DNA from 2 places in the Cytobacillus sp. ABV4_503 genome. Region 2 is predicted to be linked to the other one. Evidence: predicted binding sites of a transcription regulator. Region 2 holds the regulator's gene; the other holds the start of a gene.

Evidence for each region. The regulator Rex, encoded in region 2, represses fermentation and respiration genes when NADH is low (regulators of the CRP and FNR family bind a similar motif). The targets are predictions, from matches to a motif close to TTGTGAAATATTTCACAA.
Region 1: a site for Rex is predicted at 5,994-6,011, ahead of ACXAD1_RS01030 (cytochrome c oxidase subunit 2A). Genes of this name have one in related genera too.

Annotation. Positions count from the first base shown of each region.
Region 1 is NZ_JBSWTH010000001.1:197,868-205,438, forward strand. It holds rRNA gene ACXAD1_RS00920 (23S ribosomal RNA) at 161-3,096, shown strand; rRNA gene rrf (5S ribosomal RNA) at 3,299-3,415, shown strand; tRNA gene ACXAD1_RS00930 (tRNA-Glu) at 3,439-3,513, shown strand; tRNA gene ACXAD1_RS00935 (tRNA-Val) at 3,518-3,593, shown strand; tRNA gene ACXAD1_RS00940 (tRNA-Lys) at 3,768-3,843, shown strand; tRNA gene ACXAD1_RS00945 (tRNA-Leu) at 3,859-3,943, shown strand; tRNA gene ACXAD1_RS00950 (tRNA-Gly) at 3,952-4,026, shown strand; tRNA gene ACXAD1_RS00955 (tRNA-Arg) at 4,034-4,110, shown strand; tRNA gene ACXAD1_RS00960 (tRNA-Pro) at 4,116-4,192, shown strand; tRNA gene ACXAD1_RS00965 (tRNA-Ala) at 4,214-4,289, shown strand; tRNA gene ACXAD1_RS00970 (tRNA-Met) at 4,308-4,384, shown strand; tRNA gene ACXAD1_RS00975 (tRNA-Ser) at 4,408-4,500, shown strand; tRNA gene ACXAD1_RS00980 (tRNA-Met) at 4,686-4,759, shown strand; tRNA gene ACXAD1_RS00985 (tRNA-Asp) at 4,763-4,839, shown strand; tRNA gene ACXAD1_RS00990 (tRNA-Phe) at 5,010-5,085, shown strand; tRNA gene ACXAD1_RS00995 (tRNA-Tyr) at 5,108-5,191, shown strand; tRNA gene ACXAD1_RS01000 (tRNA-Trp) at 5,199-5,272, shown strand; tRNA gene ACXAD1_RS01005 (tRNA-His) at 5,284-5,359, shown strand; tRNA gene ACXAD1_RS01010 (tRNA-Gln) at 5,388-5,462, shown strand; tRNA gene ACXAD1_RS01015 (tRNA-Cys) at 5,470-5,543, shown strand; tRNA gene ACXAD1_RS01020 (tRNA-Gly) at 5,558-5,631, shown strand; tRNA gene ACXAD1_RS01025 (tRNA-Ile) at 5,638-5,714, shown strand; gene ACXAD1_RS01030 (cytochrome c oxidase subunit 2A) at 6,069-6,209, shown strand; gene ACXAD1_RS01035 (cytochrome c oxidase subunit II) at 6,222-6,686, shown strand; gene ACXAD1_RS01040 (cbb3-type cytochrome c oxidase subunit I) at 6,698-7,571, shown strand, end outside.
Region 2 is NZ_JBSWTH010000001.1:3,922-11,492, reverse strand. It holds gene ACXAD1_RS00075 (DUF4317 domain-containing protein) at 12-1,196, shown strand; gene groL (chaperonin GroEL) at 1,331-2,962, opposite strand; gene groES (co-chaperone GroES) at 3,023-3,307, opposite strand; gene ACXAD1_RS00060 (CPBP family intramembrane glutamic endopeptidase) at 3,625-4,350, shown strand; gene ACXAD1_RS00055 (YdiK family protein) at 4,397-4,600, shown strand; gene ACXAD1_RS00050 (redox-sensing transcriptional repressor Rex) at 4,622-5,266, opposite strand; gene moaC (cyclic pyranopterin monophosphate synthase MoaC) at 5,294-5,776, opposite strand; gene ACXAD1_RS00040 (ABC-F family ATP-binding cassette domain-containing protein) at 5,967-7,571, shown strand, end outside.

The sequences.
Region 1 (7,571 bases), 190 kb from region 2:
TTTTGAGGGAACTAATCTCTCAGAATTTCGTTCTTTGAAAACTAGATAATGTTAATGAAGAAGCAATAACCGAGTAATCGCCATTTTAGTTAATTCTCTCTATGTTAAATAGAGTTAAAAACCTTTGGTCTTGTTCATCTTCGATGAACCTGTCAAATACGGTTAAGTTATGAAGGGCGCACGGTGAATGCCTTGGCACTAGGAGCCGATGAAGGACGGTACTAACACCGATATGCTTCGGGGAGCTGTAAGTAAGCTTTGATCCGGAGATTTCCGAATGGGGAAACCCCCTATCCGTAATGGGATAGGATCTTTACCTGAATACATAGGGTATTGAAGGCAGACCCGGGGAACTGAAACATCTAAGTACCCGGAGGAAGAGAAAGCAAACGCGATTCCCTGAGTAGCGGCGAGCGAAACGGGATTAGCCCAAACCAGGAGGCTTGCCTCCTGGGGTTGTAGGACACTCTACACGGAGTTACAAAGGAACGAGGTAAATGAACAGGTCTGGAAAGGCCGGCCAGAGAAGGTAAAAGCCCTGTAGTTGAAACTTCGTTCCCTCCAGAGTGGATCCTGAGTACGGCGGGACACGAGAAATTCCGTCGGAAGCAGGGAGGACCATCTCCCAAGGCTAAATACTCCCTAGTGACCGATAGTGAACCAGTACCGTGAGGGAAAGGTGAAAAGCACCCCGGAAGGGGAGTGAAAGAGATCCTGAAACCGTGTGCCTACAAGTAGTTAGAGCCCGTTAATGGGTGATAGCGTGCCTTTTGTAGAATGAACCGGCGAGTTACGATTACATGCGAGGTTAAGTTGAAGAGACGGAGCCGCAGCGAAAGCGAGTCTGAATAGGGCGAATGAGTATGTGGTCGTAGACCCGAAACCAGGTGATCTACCCATGTCCAGGGTGAAGTCCAGGTAACACTGGATGGAGGCCCGAACCCACGCACGTTGAAAAGTGCGGGGATGAGGTGTGGGTAGCGGAGAAATTCCAATCGAACTTGGAGATAGCTGGTTCTCTCCGAAATAGCTTTAGGGCTAGCCTCATGTAGTAAGAGTCTTGGAGGTAGAGCACTGTTTGGACTAGGGGCCCCCATCGGGTTACCGAATTCAGACAAACTCCGAATGCCAAAGACTTATCCATGGGAGTCAGACTGCGAGTGATAAGATCCGTAGTCAAGAGGGAAACAGCCCAGACCACCAGCTAAGGTCCCAAAGTATACGTTAAGTGGAAAAGGATGTGGAGTTGCTTAGACAACCAGGATGTTGGCTTAGAAGCAGCCACCATTTAAAGAGTGCGTAATAGCTCACTGGTCGAGTGACTCCGCGCCGAAAATGTACCGGGGCTAAACGTATCACCGAAGCTGTGGATTGACATCTTTCGATGTCAGTGGTAGGAGAGCGTTCTAAGGGCGTTGAAGCCAGACCGCAAGGACTGGTGGAGCGCTTAGAAGTGAGAATGCCGGTATGAGTAGCGAAAGATGGGTGAGAATCCCATCCACCGAATGCCTAAGGTTTCCTGAGGAAGGCTCGTCCGCTCAGGGTTAGTCGGGACCTAAGCCGAGGCTGAAAAGCGTAGGCGATGGACAACAGGTTGATATTCCTGTACCACCTCTTTACCGTTTGAGCAATGGGGGGACGCAGGAGGATAGGGTAAGCGCGCTGCTGGATTAGCGCGTCCAAGCAGTTAGGCCGGTAACGAGGCAAATCCCGTTACCACACAGGCTGAGCTGTGACGGCGAGGGAAATTTAGTACCGAAGTTCCTGATTCCACACTGCCAAGAAAAGCCTCTAGCGAGGGAAAAGGTGCCCGTACCGCAAACCGACACAGGTAGGCGAGGAGAGAATCCTAAGGTGAGCGAGAGAACTCTCGTTAAGGAACTCGGCAAAATGACCCCGTAACTTCGGGAGAAGGGGTGCTCATTAGGGTGCATAGCCCTGATGAGCCGCAGTGAATAGGCCCAGGCGACTGTTTAGCAAAAACACAGGTCTCTGCGAAGCCGCAAGGCGAAGTATAGGGGCTGACGCCTGCCCGGTGCTGGAAGGTTAAGAGGAGAGGTTAGCGCAAGCGAAGCTTTGAATCGAAGCCCCAGTAAACGGCGGCCGTAACTATAACGGTCCTAAGGTAGCGAAATTCCTTGTCGGGTAAGTTCCGACCCGCACGAAAGGCGTAACGATCTGGGCACTGTCTCAACGAGAGACTCGGTGAAATTATAGTACCTGTGAAGATGCAGGTTACCCGCGACAGGACGGAAAGACCCCGTGGAGCTTTACTGTAGCCTGATATTGAATTTTGGTACAGCTTGTACAGGATAGGTAGGAGCCTGAGAAGCCGGAGCGCCAGCTTCGGTGGAGGCGTCGGTGGGATACTACCCTGGCTGTATTGAAATTCTAACCCGCGCCCCTGATCGGGGCGGGAGACAGTGTCAGGTGGGCAGTTTGACTGGGGCGGTCGCCTCCTAAAAAGTAACGGAGGCGCCCAAAGGTTCCCTCAGAATGGTTGGAAATCATTCGCAGAGTGTAAAGGCACAAGGGAGCTTGACTGCGAGACCTACAAGTCGAGCAGGGACGAAAGTCGGGCTTAGTGATCCGGTGGTTCCGCATGGAAGGGCCATCGCTCAACGGATAAAAGCTACCCCGGGGATAACAGGCTTATCTCCCCCAAGAGTCCACATCGACGGGGAGGTTTGGCACCTCGATGTCGGCTCATCGCATCCTGGGGCTGTAGTCGGTCCCAAGGGTTGGGCTGTTCGCCCATTAAAGCGGTACGCGAGCTGGGTTCAGAACGTCGTGAGACAGTTCGGTCCCTATCCGTCGTGGGCGCAGGAAATTTGAGAGGAGCTGTCCTTAGTACGAGAGGACCGGGATGGACGCACCGCTGGTGTACCAGTTGTCTTGCCAAAGGCATCGCTGGGTAGCTATGTGCGGAAGGGATAAGTGCTGAAAGCATCTAAGCATGAAGCCCCCCTCGAGATGAGATTTCCCATAGCGTCAAGCTAGTAAGATCCCTGAAAGATGATCAGGTTGATAGGTCAGAGGTGGAAGCGTGGCGACATGTGGAGCTGACTGATACTAATCGATCGAGGACTTAACCAAAACGAAAAGCGGAGGCGACTGTTCAACTTCGAAAGACGTTGGAGAGCCGGCCATTCAAATCCTGGTTTTGGGATTTGGAGGGACGGATCGAAACGGCCGAGAAGTTAGGAGCCGAAGCTAGACAAGTCATTGGTGAATACTCGGCAATACTTCTTCATGCATTATCTAGTTTTGAGGGAACGAAGTTTCTTCAATCAAATAGTCCGGTGGCGATAGCGAGAAGGTCACACCCGTTCCCATACCGAACACGGAAGTTAAGCTTCTCAGCGCCGATGGTAGTTGGGGGCTGTCCCCCTGTGAGAGTAGGACGCTGCCGGGCACCCTAATTGGGTAATTATATATGGCCCCTTGGTCAAGCGGTTAAGACACCGCCCTTTCACGGCGGTAACACGGGTTCGAATCCCGTAGGGGTCACCATTTTGGAGGATTAGCTCAGCTGGGAGAGCATCTGCCTTACAAGCAGAGGGTCGGCGGTTCGATCCCGTCATCCTCCACCATTACTTTTGGACGAGCGATTTTCTCCTCTTAAGGTATGAGCCATTAGCTCAGTCGGTAGAGCAGATTGCAGCATCAGTGAGACTCTTCACACGAGTAGCAATCTGTGACAAAGCGGTTTAGCTTTGGAACATCTGACTGCACGTATCAGGCTTTAGGAAATCTCATAAAAGTATGAGCCATTAGCTCAGTCGGTAGAGCATCTGACTTTTAATCAGAGGGTCGAAGGTTCGAGTCCTTCATGGCTCACCATTTTAATTTCATATTGCGGGTGTGGCGGAATTGGCAGACGCACCAGACTTAGGATCTGGCGCCGCAAGGCGTGGGGGTTCGACTCCCTTCACCCGCACCATTCTTTAAGCGGAAGTAGTTCAGTGGTAGAACATCACCTTGCCAAGGTGGGGGTCGCGGGTTCGAATCCCGTCTTCCGCTCCATTATTTTGCGCCCGTAGCTCAATTGGATAGAGCGTTTGACTACGGATCAAAAGGTTAGGGGTTCGACTCCTCTCGGGCGCGCCATATTACGGGGAGTAGCTCAGCTTGGTAGAGCACTTGGTTTGGGACCAAGGGGTCGCAGGTTCGAATCCTGTCTTCCCGACCAGAGACACTTCTATTATTACATGGGGCCTTAGCTCAGCTGGGAGAGCGCCTGCTTTGCACGCAGGAGGTCAGCGGTTCGATCCCGCTAGGCTCCACCATAAATATATAATCATTTCGGCGGTGTAGCTCAGCTGGCTAGAGCGTACGGTTCATACCCGTGAGGTCGGGGGTTCGATCCCCTCCGCCGCTACCAATATGATTATTTTTTATTACATCGGAGGAATACCCAAGTCCGGCTGAAGGGATCGGTCTTGAAAACCGACAGGCGGGTCAAACCGCGCAGGGGTTCGAATCCCCTTTCCTCCTCCATATTTCATTTAATAATACTATCGCGGGGTGGAGCACGCCCGAATAAACTTCGAAGGAATTACTTCAGCGCACCGATTGAGCTGCTGCTTGAATAATCTTTCTGAAATCGGGGCGGTACTTCATTGAATAAGCTGCGAGATAAAATGCTAGATGTGAGCATGGGAAAATCACATTAATAATACTATCGCGGGGTGGAGCAGTCCGGTAGCTCGTCGGGCTCATAACCCGAAGGTCGCAGGTTCAAATCCTGCCCCCGCAATCTGGTCCGGTAGTTCAGTTGGTTAGAATGCCTGCCTGTCACGCAGGAGGTCGCGGGTTCGAGTCCCGTCCGGACCGCCATTTTTAAAAAATTAATAATATATTGCTCAGTAGCTCAGTCGGTAGAGGATTTTAAAAGAATGAAGCTGCGAAGCTTCAACATCATCGAATAGCATGCTTTTAAAATCTGCAACAAAGAACGCAGGGCTTTGAAGCACATGTATTTAGCTTTAGGGGAAAAAATATTATATGGCTCAGTAGCTCAGTCGGTAGAGCAAAGGACTGAAAATCCTTGTGTCGGCGGTTCGATTCCGTCCTGAGCCACCATTTCCTAAGTCTTTTCAGACTTGGAGGGGTAGCGAAGTGGCTAAACGCGGCGGACTGTAAATCCGCTCCTTCGGGTTCGGCAGTTCGAATCTGCCCCCCTCCACCATTTATATAGGGGTATAGTTTAATGGTAAAACGAAGGTCTCCAAAACCTTTGATGTGGGTTCGATTCCTACTACCCCTGCCAGTAGGATAGTGGCGGTTGTGGCGAAGTGGTTAACGCATCGGATTGTGGCTCCGACACTCGTGGGTTCGATTCCCATCAATCGCCCCATTATTCTTTTGACAGCATTATTTATTATTGGGCTATAGCCAAGCGGTAAGGCACCGGACTTTGACTCCGTCACTCGCAGGTTCGAATCCTGCTAGCCCAGCCATTTTTAAGGCAGCATAGCCAAGTGGTAAGGCAGAGGTCTGCAAAACCTCCATCCCCGGTTCAAATCCGGGTGTTGCCTCCAAACCATATTCATATGCGGGTGTAGTTTAGTGGTAAAACCTCAGCCTTCCAAGCTGATGATGAGGGTTCGATTCCCTTCACCCGCTCCAACATATGGGCCTATAGCTCAGCTGGTTAGAGCGCACGCCTGATAAGCGTGAGGTCGATGGTTCGAGTCCATTTAGGCCCACCATTATACATACCATTTTCAAACTAATTCCAATAGGAATTAGTTTTTTTTGTGTTTGATAACCCCTTTATAGAACCGTTATTGGATCAATTTATATATATTACCTTTATATCTTTAAAGCCAGATTTAAGAGGATTGCGTGATTTTCTAAATCAGGTGAGTTTATGTGAACTATTTGTGAATCGTTATGCTTGCCAGTACAGAATTCAATGGAAGAAAGCCTTGATATTACTATGTTTTTGCTAGTATTTCAGCATTTTGCCTGCGAGATATTTAAAAAAAGTGTGATTCATTTCACTTTTATGAAAACCCTTCTCAACTATGATGTAGGTAACAAAGCTAAGGAGCTGATGGAAGGTGGAAACGCGAAAAGTGGGCCAAAGCAGTTTAAAGGAACATAACTCTCTAAGGGGTACGTTCTTTTCAGTTACAGTTGTGGGACTTGGGATCTTTGTTACTTATTTAATTGTGTATGGTCTTTACATGGCCAGATTATAGGGGGGATAAAAAATGATGCATCGGTCGGAGAAGATATGGCTGATATTAAGCTTTGGAATGATTATTGGATTCATGCTGATTACGGGCTATCAGACATTCGCCCTGGAGATGGGGCCGCCAAGCTATGGAGAGCGAATTGATCCTCAAAAAGTGGATGAGACAGAGCCGTTTAATATTCCCGGGATTAAGAAGATAGGCGACAATGAGTATGAAGTGGTTATGACCCTTCAGGTATTCAGCTTTACCCCAAATGAAATTGAAGTGCCTGCAGGATCAACGGTTCATTTTACTATGACATCAAAAGATGTCGTGCATGGCTTTCAGGTTGCCGACACGAACTTAAATGCAATGGTTGTGCCTGGCTATGTACAAAAGATCACTCAGAAATTTGATAAGCCAGGTGAATATTTGGTTCTTTGCAATGAGTACTGCGGTGCGGGCCATCAGATGATGAGCACCACCATTACGGTGAAATAAAGGGGGGATAGATGGTGGAAACTGTTATTAAGCAAACAGGAAAAACACAAGCTTTTAAGGATAAAGCAAATAAAGTTATGGGAATTAGCCTGGAGGATGCAAAAATAACGAAATCATATTTATCTGTTGCTTTCTTAGCCATCCTGCTGGGGGGAATACTTGGACTTTTGCAAGGGCTGAACCGGGCTGGAATGCTGGAATTGCCGGCATGGCTGAACTATTATCAGGTTCTTACAGCTCACGGTCTGCTTCTGGTAGTCGTACTGTCGGCTTTCTTCACAATTGGTTACTTTTATGCTGGATTATCGCATACGCTGGGAGGACTGCTTCCTAAGGTAAGAATGATGGCCTGGATTGGCTTCTGGATGAAGATTTTCGGATTTGTCCTAGCTGTGATTCCGATTTTAATGAATGAAGCATCTGTTATGTATACTTTTTATCCGCCAATGGCTGCTTCACCTATTTTCTATATCGGCTTAGTCTTCATTGTATTGGGTGTATGGATGTGCGCCTTTGGTGCCTTTATTAATGTGGCTAGCTGGCGAAAGAGGAATCCCGGCCAGCATGTCCCTATTCTTTCTTTCTTTGCTACCGGTGTTTTTGTTCTCTTATTCTTTGGCAGCATACCTGTAGCCATTGAGGTGTTTACCATTATCCCTTGGGCTTTTGGATGGATGGAGACAATAAATGTCATGGTTGCACGCACGCTGTTCTGGGCGTTCGGCCATACGCTGGTTAACATCTGGTATTTAACCGCGGTCTCTGCCTGGTATGTCATAGTGCCGAAGGTTATTGGCGGCCGAAGATGGAATGACCTTTTAACAAGAATTGTAGTTATTGCACTAGTAATTATGAATATTACCGGCGGTTTCCATCATCAGATTA
Region 2 (7,571 bases):
GGATTTTAACCGTGAACAAGAAAGACATCGCACAGATTCGGAAACAATTTAAGTTAAATAATGACTTACTAAAGATCTCAGATATTTTTAATGTCTATATTATGAAGGAATCAAGCGAGATTTATCATTATGAGAGCCAGCCCTTTGAAATGCTGGACCAGGATCAGCAGGAGCTGTTTATGGATAACTTCAAAAAGCTGCTGGGCGGCCAATTGGATGAAAAGCTCTTTGAATTAAAGTTTCAGCGGGATGCCGAAAACAGCAGTCAGCTCATCCTGCATCAAGGATTGCTAAGCAGTGATGCTGAAGGCTGGATGGATCAAATGCTTCAGATAGTCGGCAAAATGCTGGGAATCCGGCAATATGAAAAGGATATTGTCGTTACGTTCATTCGCGGGGAATATCTTAAGCCAATGAAACGCCGCAATGCAGAAGCCGAGGAAAGTGAAAGGGATGCCGTATATTCTCATCCCTTTATTCTCTGCAGCATAAATAACACGCAGGAACCGAAGAAAGAACTGCTTTTTGACTATGTAGAAAAGGAATTTAAGTATCATTTTACTGTTGATCCGATTATCAACCTCAAAGCACCAATTTCAGGGTTCCTATTTCCTTGCTTCACCGATCATGCTGCTGATGTCAATCATGTCTTGTATTCAGCAGGCAAGGTCCATGAGCCCGACCACCTGTTCATAGAGGACGTTTTAAACGGGGAAGAAACGATGACGGCGCAGGATGATAAAATCGTTTTTGAGGAAATTATTAAAGACGTAACAGGAGATCAGCTAAGCACATCAACACTTTCCAGCGTATATGAAGAGATTAACCGGATGATCGTGGAAAACGAAGAGGATGAACCGCCGAAGCTGGATTCCAAAGACGTAGAACGTGTTTTAAAGGTGAGCGGTCTCGAAGATATTAACTCAGAAAAGGTCCAATCTGCTTATCAAAAAATCATCGATGATGACAAATATGAAATAAAGGCAAGCAGCGTCCTGCCCAAATACAATTCAAAATCAATAAAAATCAGCACGAAGGCAGCCAACATATCCATCTGCCCGCAAGACCTGAGATATGTCAAACAAGTCCATTTTGATGGCAAGCGTTACCTGATGATCGAGGTGGAAGAAGATACCGTGATTGAAGGCTTCACCATGATTCCCGAAACATTTGGCGGGGGTTCGGATAAAGAATAAATAAAAAAAGGAATTCCCGAATAGGAATTCCTTTTTTGTTTGAGTTATAAGCATTTTAGGGATCAGCGGGACATGTAACCTGTCCCTATGTTCTGGAGGAAGATACTTTAAAACGTTGGATTCAACGCTTTAAATTACATCATGCCGCCCATTCCACCCATACCGCCCATATCAGGCATTGCAGGGCCAGCATTTTCTTCCGGCTTGTCAGCAACTACTGCTTCAGTAGTTAAGAACATAGCTGCAACAGATCCAGCGTTTTGAAGAGCTGAACGAGTTACTTTAGTTGGGTCAACGATACCAGCTTCGATCATGTTTACCCACTCGCCAGTAGCAGCGTTGAAGCCTGTTCCAACTGCTTCGCGCTTTAAGCGGTCAACAATTACAGAACCTTCAAGGCCTGCATTGTGTGCAATTGTGCGTACAGGCTCTTCCATCGCACGCAATACGATGTTGATTCCTGTAGCTTCATCGCCATCAGCCTGGATAGCAGCCACTTTGTTGTATACGTTTAGAAGGGCAACTCCACCACCGGAAACGATGCCTTCTTCTACAGCAGCACGTGTAGAGTTAAGGGCGTCTTCGATGCGAAGCTTGCGCTCTTTCAATTCAGTTTCAGTAGCAGCACCAACTTTAACCACGGCCACACCGCCAGCTAGCTTAGCCAGGCGCTCTTGTAATTTCTCGCGGTCAAATTCAGAAGTAGTTTCTTCCATTTGAGTGCGGATCTGGTTCACACGGCCGCCGATTTGCGCGCTGTCTCCAGCACCTTCAACGATCGTAGTGTTTTCTTTTGAAACAACCACTTTAGAAGCGCGTCCTAAAGAGTCGATTGTAGCAGATTTAAGGTCACGGCCTAACTCTTCAGTGATTACTTCACCGCCAGTCAGAATCGCGATATCTTCAAGCATAGCTTTACGGCGGTCACCGAAGCCAGGAGCTTTTACTGCTACCGCGTTGAAAGTTCCGCGAAGCTTATTCACTACCAGTGTAGCAAGTGCTTCACCTTCAACATCCTCAGCTACAAGCAATAAAGGCTTGCCTTGCTGTACAACCTGCTCAAGTACAGGAAGGATTTCCTGGATGCTTGTAATCTTCTTATCAGTGATTAAGATATAAGGGTTTTCAAGAACCGCTTCCATCTTATCAGAATCTGTAACCATGTATGGAGAAGCGTATCCGCGGTCGAATTGCATACCTTCTACTACATCAAGCTCAGTTGTGAATCCTTTAGATTCTTCAATTGTAATAACGCCATCGTTGCCAACGCGCTCCATTGCTTCAGCAATCAGCTGGCCAACTTCATTGTCAGCGGCAGAGATTGCAGCAACCTGTGCGATGGATTCTTTATTTTCAATTGGCTTTGAAATAGCTTTTAACTCTTCAACAGCTGTAGAAACAGCTTTTTCGATTCCTTTGCGGATGCCCATAGGGTTGGCGCCTGCAGTTACATTCTTAAGTCCTTCACGGATCATTGCCTGAGCAAGAACAGTTGCAGTTGTTGTACCGTCACCGGCAACATCGTTTGTTTTGCTTGCTACTTCAGCAACAAGCTTTGCACCCATGTTTTCAAAAGCATCTTCAAGTTCGATTTCTTTTGCGATTGTCACACCATCATTAGTGATTAATGGAGAACCGAATTTCTTCTCAAGAACCACGTTGCGTCCTTTAGGTCCAAGAGTTACTTTTACCGCATTTGCAAGGGAATCCACACCGCGAAGCATCGCGCGGCGAGCTTCTTCACTAAATTTAATCTCTTTAGCCATTGATAAAAACCTCCTCAAAAATTTTAGCTTTATCTTTTAATAATCTTCGCTTGATGGCGATTAGCCAATTACAGCAAGAATGTCATTTTCGCGTAAAATTAAATATTCTTTGCCTTCGTACTTCACTTCAGTACCAGCATATTTTGAGAAGATGATACGGTCGCCGTCAGCAACCTCAAGGTCAACACGCTCGCCATTTTCAAGAACGCGGCCAGTTCCCACAGCTACAACTTTACCTTCTTGAGGCTTCTCTTTAGCAGTGTCCGGCAGTACGATGCCGCTTGCAGTTTTTTCTTCAGTTTCAACAAGCTCGATAATGATTCGATCACCTAGTGGCTTTAACAAGTGAAACAACCTCCTCAAATAATATGTAAATATTTTTATTTATTAGCACTCTCTCTGTATGAGTGCTAACACAATTATTATATTAATGAATCTTATATCTATTTGCAAGGGTGAAGCTTAAATTTTTTAGAAAAAATTTCATCCGCCGATACACGCTATTTTTCGACACAGACAACCACTTAAGTATACTTCGAAGCTCTTCACTTTAAACATGGTATTTTGCTGCTTTGATGCTGATATTTGAAACCCGCTCCTTTTTAAGAGTACAATGGCTTTAGGACTTGTTTTCCAACATTCAGATTAAGGAGTATAACATTTTGAAGAAGGAATATTGGTTTATATTAATAGCTTATATTGCTATGCAGCTGTCCAGTTTGTTTGGCGTTCCGCTTGTGTTATTTATTGCAGATGCCCTTGGACAGAATCCCGAAGACATGCAGATCCTGGCTGTAGCCTACTGGCTTGTCATCAGTTTTACAGTCACACTGATCATTACGCTTCTATTATTAAGAAAAGAGATGAAAAGAGGCCTGGATAGGGATGCATCTCCCGCAGCAAGCTCAGTGGGCTGGGCAATAGGCGGCATATTTTTGGCCCTGATCGCTCAAGCCACCGCTGCAAGCATTGAAAATATGATTGGCATTGAAATGGGATCTGAAAATACGCAGCAGATAATCCGGATCATTGAGGCATCGCCAATCGTTATATTAATCAGTTCGGTCATCGGGCCAATCCTTGAGGAAATCGTCTTTAGAAAAATTATTTTCGGTTCTCTCCATAAGCGCTTCAACTTCTTCCTTTCGGCCCTGATCAGCTCAGTCATTTTTGCACTTGCCCATTTTGAGCCTGAACATGTACTGCTGTACTCGGCAATGGGGTTCACCTTTGCCTTTTTATACGTCAAGACGAAGCGGATTATTGTGCCGATTTTTGCCCATGTGGCGATGAACACCTTTGTTGCAGTTATCCAGCTGAATCAGGATAATATGCAAAAATGGTTAGAAGAAATGGAAAAAATGCAGAGCTTTATCAGCTTTTTCTAGCTTAGTGGAATGCTGTGCAGAGTTTTAAATTTACTGGGGGATTTTGATGAGAAGCACACCTTTGTTTTCAGGCTTTATTTACATCCTTCTCGGATGCCTTTTCACCTTTATAGCAATACAGAATATCCAGCGTGAAGAAACCTGGGGTTTCTTTACTTATTTTCTGATCATAATTGCCACATTCGATTTTGGCACCGGTCTGCGGATGGTTGGCCTGCATTTTAAATTGAAAAATAAAATGAAAAAATGAGCCCGCAAAAGGCTCATTTTTTTACACTTCTTCAGGATAATTTTTCAGAAAATAAACCAGTGACTGCAATTCCACTGCCAGATCGATATGATGGATACGAATCGAGGCTGGCACAGTGAGCCTCGCAGGTGTAAAATTTAGGATTCCTTTTATTTTCGCATTCACCATCCGATCGGTAATAGACTGGGCAGGCGGTGCCGGCACTGTTAAAATTGCCACCTGAATATTATTATTTACAATAACTTCTTCAAGGTCATCCATATGATGGACCGGCACATCGCCGATTTTCGTGCCAACCTTACTCTCATCAACATCAAAAGCTACTTCTATTTTAGTATTATTATTTTTAAGAAAATTATAGTTAAGAAAGGCTGTTCCTAAATTGCCTACCCCGACCAAAGCTACTTTAGTCAGCTCATCCTGGTCAAGAGTCTTCCGAAAGAAGCTCAGCAGGTAATTCACATTATACCCATATCCTTTTTTCCCTAACGCACCAAAATACGAAAAGTCGCGGCGGATTGTAGCAGAATCCACTTTTACCGCCTCACTCAATTCTGCTGAAGAGACTCTTTGTTTGCCTGATGAGTGAAGATTTTTTAGAAAGCGGTAATATAAAGGCAGCCGTTTAGCTGTTGCCTGCGGTATCTTAATTGGTTCATTGGCCATTCGTCCATCCCCATTTCTTATGATGAATTAACTTCTTTTAAAGTCTCCATTTTTTCCGCCTGTTTTCTCTATTAAAAAGGTTGGCCCAATCACCATTCCTTTATCTACAGCCTTGCACATATCATATACGGTCAGAGCACAGACCGAAGCAGCTGTTAACGCTTCCATTTCCACACCCGTATTTCCCTTCGTTTTTACAGAAGCAGTAATGATAAGAACATACTCTTCCGATTCCGCTTTCCATGAAAATGAAATGTCCACACCCTTTAGCGGCAGCGGATGGCACATCGGAATAATGTCCCATGTTTTCTTGCTCGCCATAATGCCTGCAGTTTGTGCAACAGCGAGTACATCCCCTTTTTTCATGGAGTTGGATGTTATCTTCTCGTATATCTCCTGATTAACAGCAATACTTGATTGAGCGATGGCTGTCCGTGACGTCTCAGGCTTATCGCTGACATCCACCATTTTTGCCCTTCCCTCTTGATTAAAATGAGTAAAATCCGCCATTCAAAACACCTCTCTTCAAAATCATACACTATTTTTCTGTTACTTTGTATGTGCATTGTATGGTTCCTCACATATTTATTTGCCTTTTGTCTTGATTGAATGCCCTGCAGAAGGGCTTATAGTCCTGTCTCCTTTATTGCCGAACATATATGAATGAGTTACACTTACTCTATACCCGAGGTGAAAGAACATGATACTATTACAAGTCAATCAACTGGCGAAAAATTTTGGCGCTGATCCCATTTTAACCAATATAAAGCTTGAAGTACAAACCAGGGACCGGATTGCGCTAGTAGGGCGCAATGGTGCAGGAAAGTCCACCCTTTTGAAAATTATTGCCGGACAAATGACATATGACTCCGGTGAGATTTTAAAGCCAAAGGAAGTTACAATTGGCTATCTTGCACAAAATACCGGCCTGGAATCAGATTTATCCATTTGGGATGAAATGCTGACTGTTTTTAGTCATCTGCAGAAGCAGGAAAAACAGCTTCGCAGCCTTGAAGAACAAATGGCAGACCCTGATATCCTAAATAACTCTGATGCCTATGAACGCATCTTAAAAGAATACGACAAGCTTCAGGTTGATTTCAAAGAAAATGGCGGCTATCAATATGAGGCAGATATCCGTTCCATTCTCCACGGACTCAACTTCAGCTCAATGGGCTATGACACTAAAATTTCATCATTGAGCGGCGGACAGCGTACCAGATTGGCCCTTGGTAAACTTTTGCTGACAAAGCCTGATATCTTAATACTGGACGAGCCTACCAACCACCTGGATATTGAAACATTATCATGGCTCGAACAATACCTGCAAGGATACAATGGCGCCATTCTAATCGTTTCCCATGACCGCTATTTCCTTGATAAGGTCGTTTCCCAGGTTTACGAGATTTCCCGCCGCCAAATAAGAAAGTATCCTGGCAACTACAGTTCATATCTGGATCAAAAAGCCGCGAATTTTGAAAGAGAAATGAAGGAATTCGAGAAACAGCAGGAAGAGATCGCTAAGCTGCAGGATTTTATCCAGCGAAACCTTGCCCGGGCCTCCACAACCAAAAGGGCGCAAAGCCGCAGAAAGCAGCTGGCAAGAATGGAGGTGATGGACAGGCCGCTTGGAGACGAGAAATCGGCTTCTTTTGGCTTTGACATTGAACGGCAATCTGGCAATGAGGTTTTAAATATTCATTCTCTTGCTATAGGCTATGAAAAGAAAGTGAGCGGAAATATTTCACTGCGACTGGCAAAAGGAGACAGCATAGCACTTGTTGGGCCTAATGGTATTGGCAAATCCACTCTGCTTAAAACCATCATCAAAAAAATCCCTTCTTTTTCTGGGGAGATTCAGTACGGTTCCAATGTGATAATTGGCTACTATGACCAGGAACAGGCGGAACTCACCAGCAACAAAAGAGTCCTGAACGAATTATGGGATGAATACCCTCTTAAACCGGAAAAGGAAATTCGGACAATACTTGGGAACTTTCTTTTCTCTGGTGATGATGTTCTTAAAACTGTTTCAACACTGAGCGGCGGTGAAAAGGCTCGTCTTGCACTTGCGAAGCTTATGATGCAGAAAGCCAATTTCTTAATCCTCGACGAGCCAACAAACCATTTGGACCTGGATAGCAAAGAAATTCTTGAAAATGCATTGATTGATTATCCCGGAACGATTCTCTTTGTATCTCATGACCGATATTTTATCAACAGAATCACAACAAAAGTAGTTGAACTTTCCAGTAGTGGTGCAACAGAGTATCTTGGCGATTATGATTATTATGTGGAAAAAAAG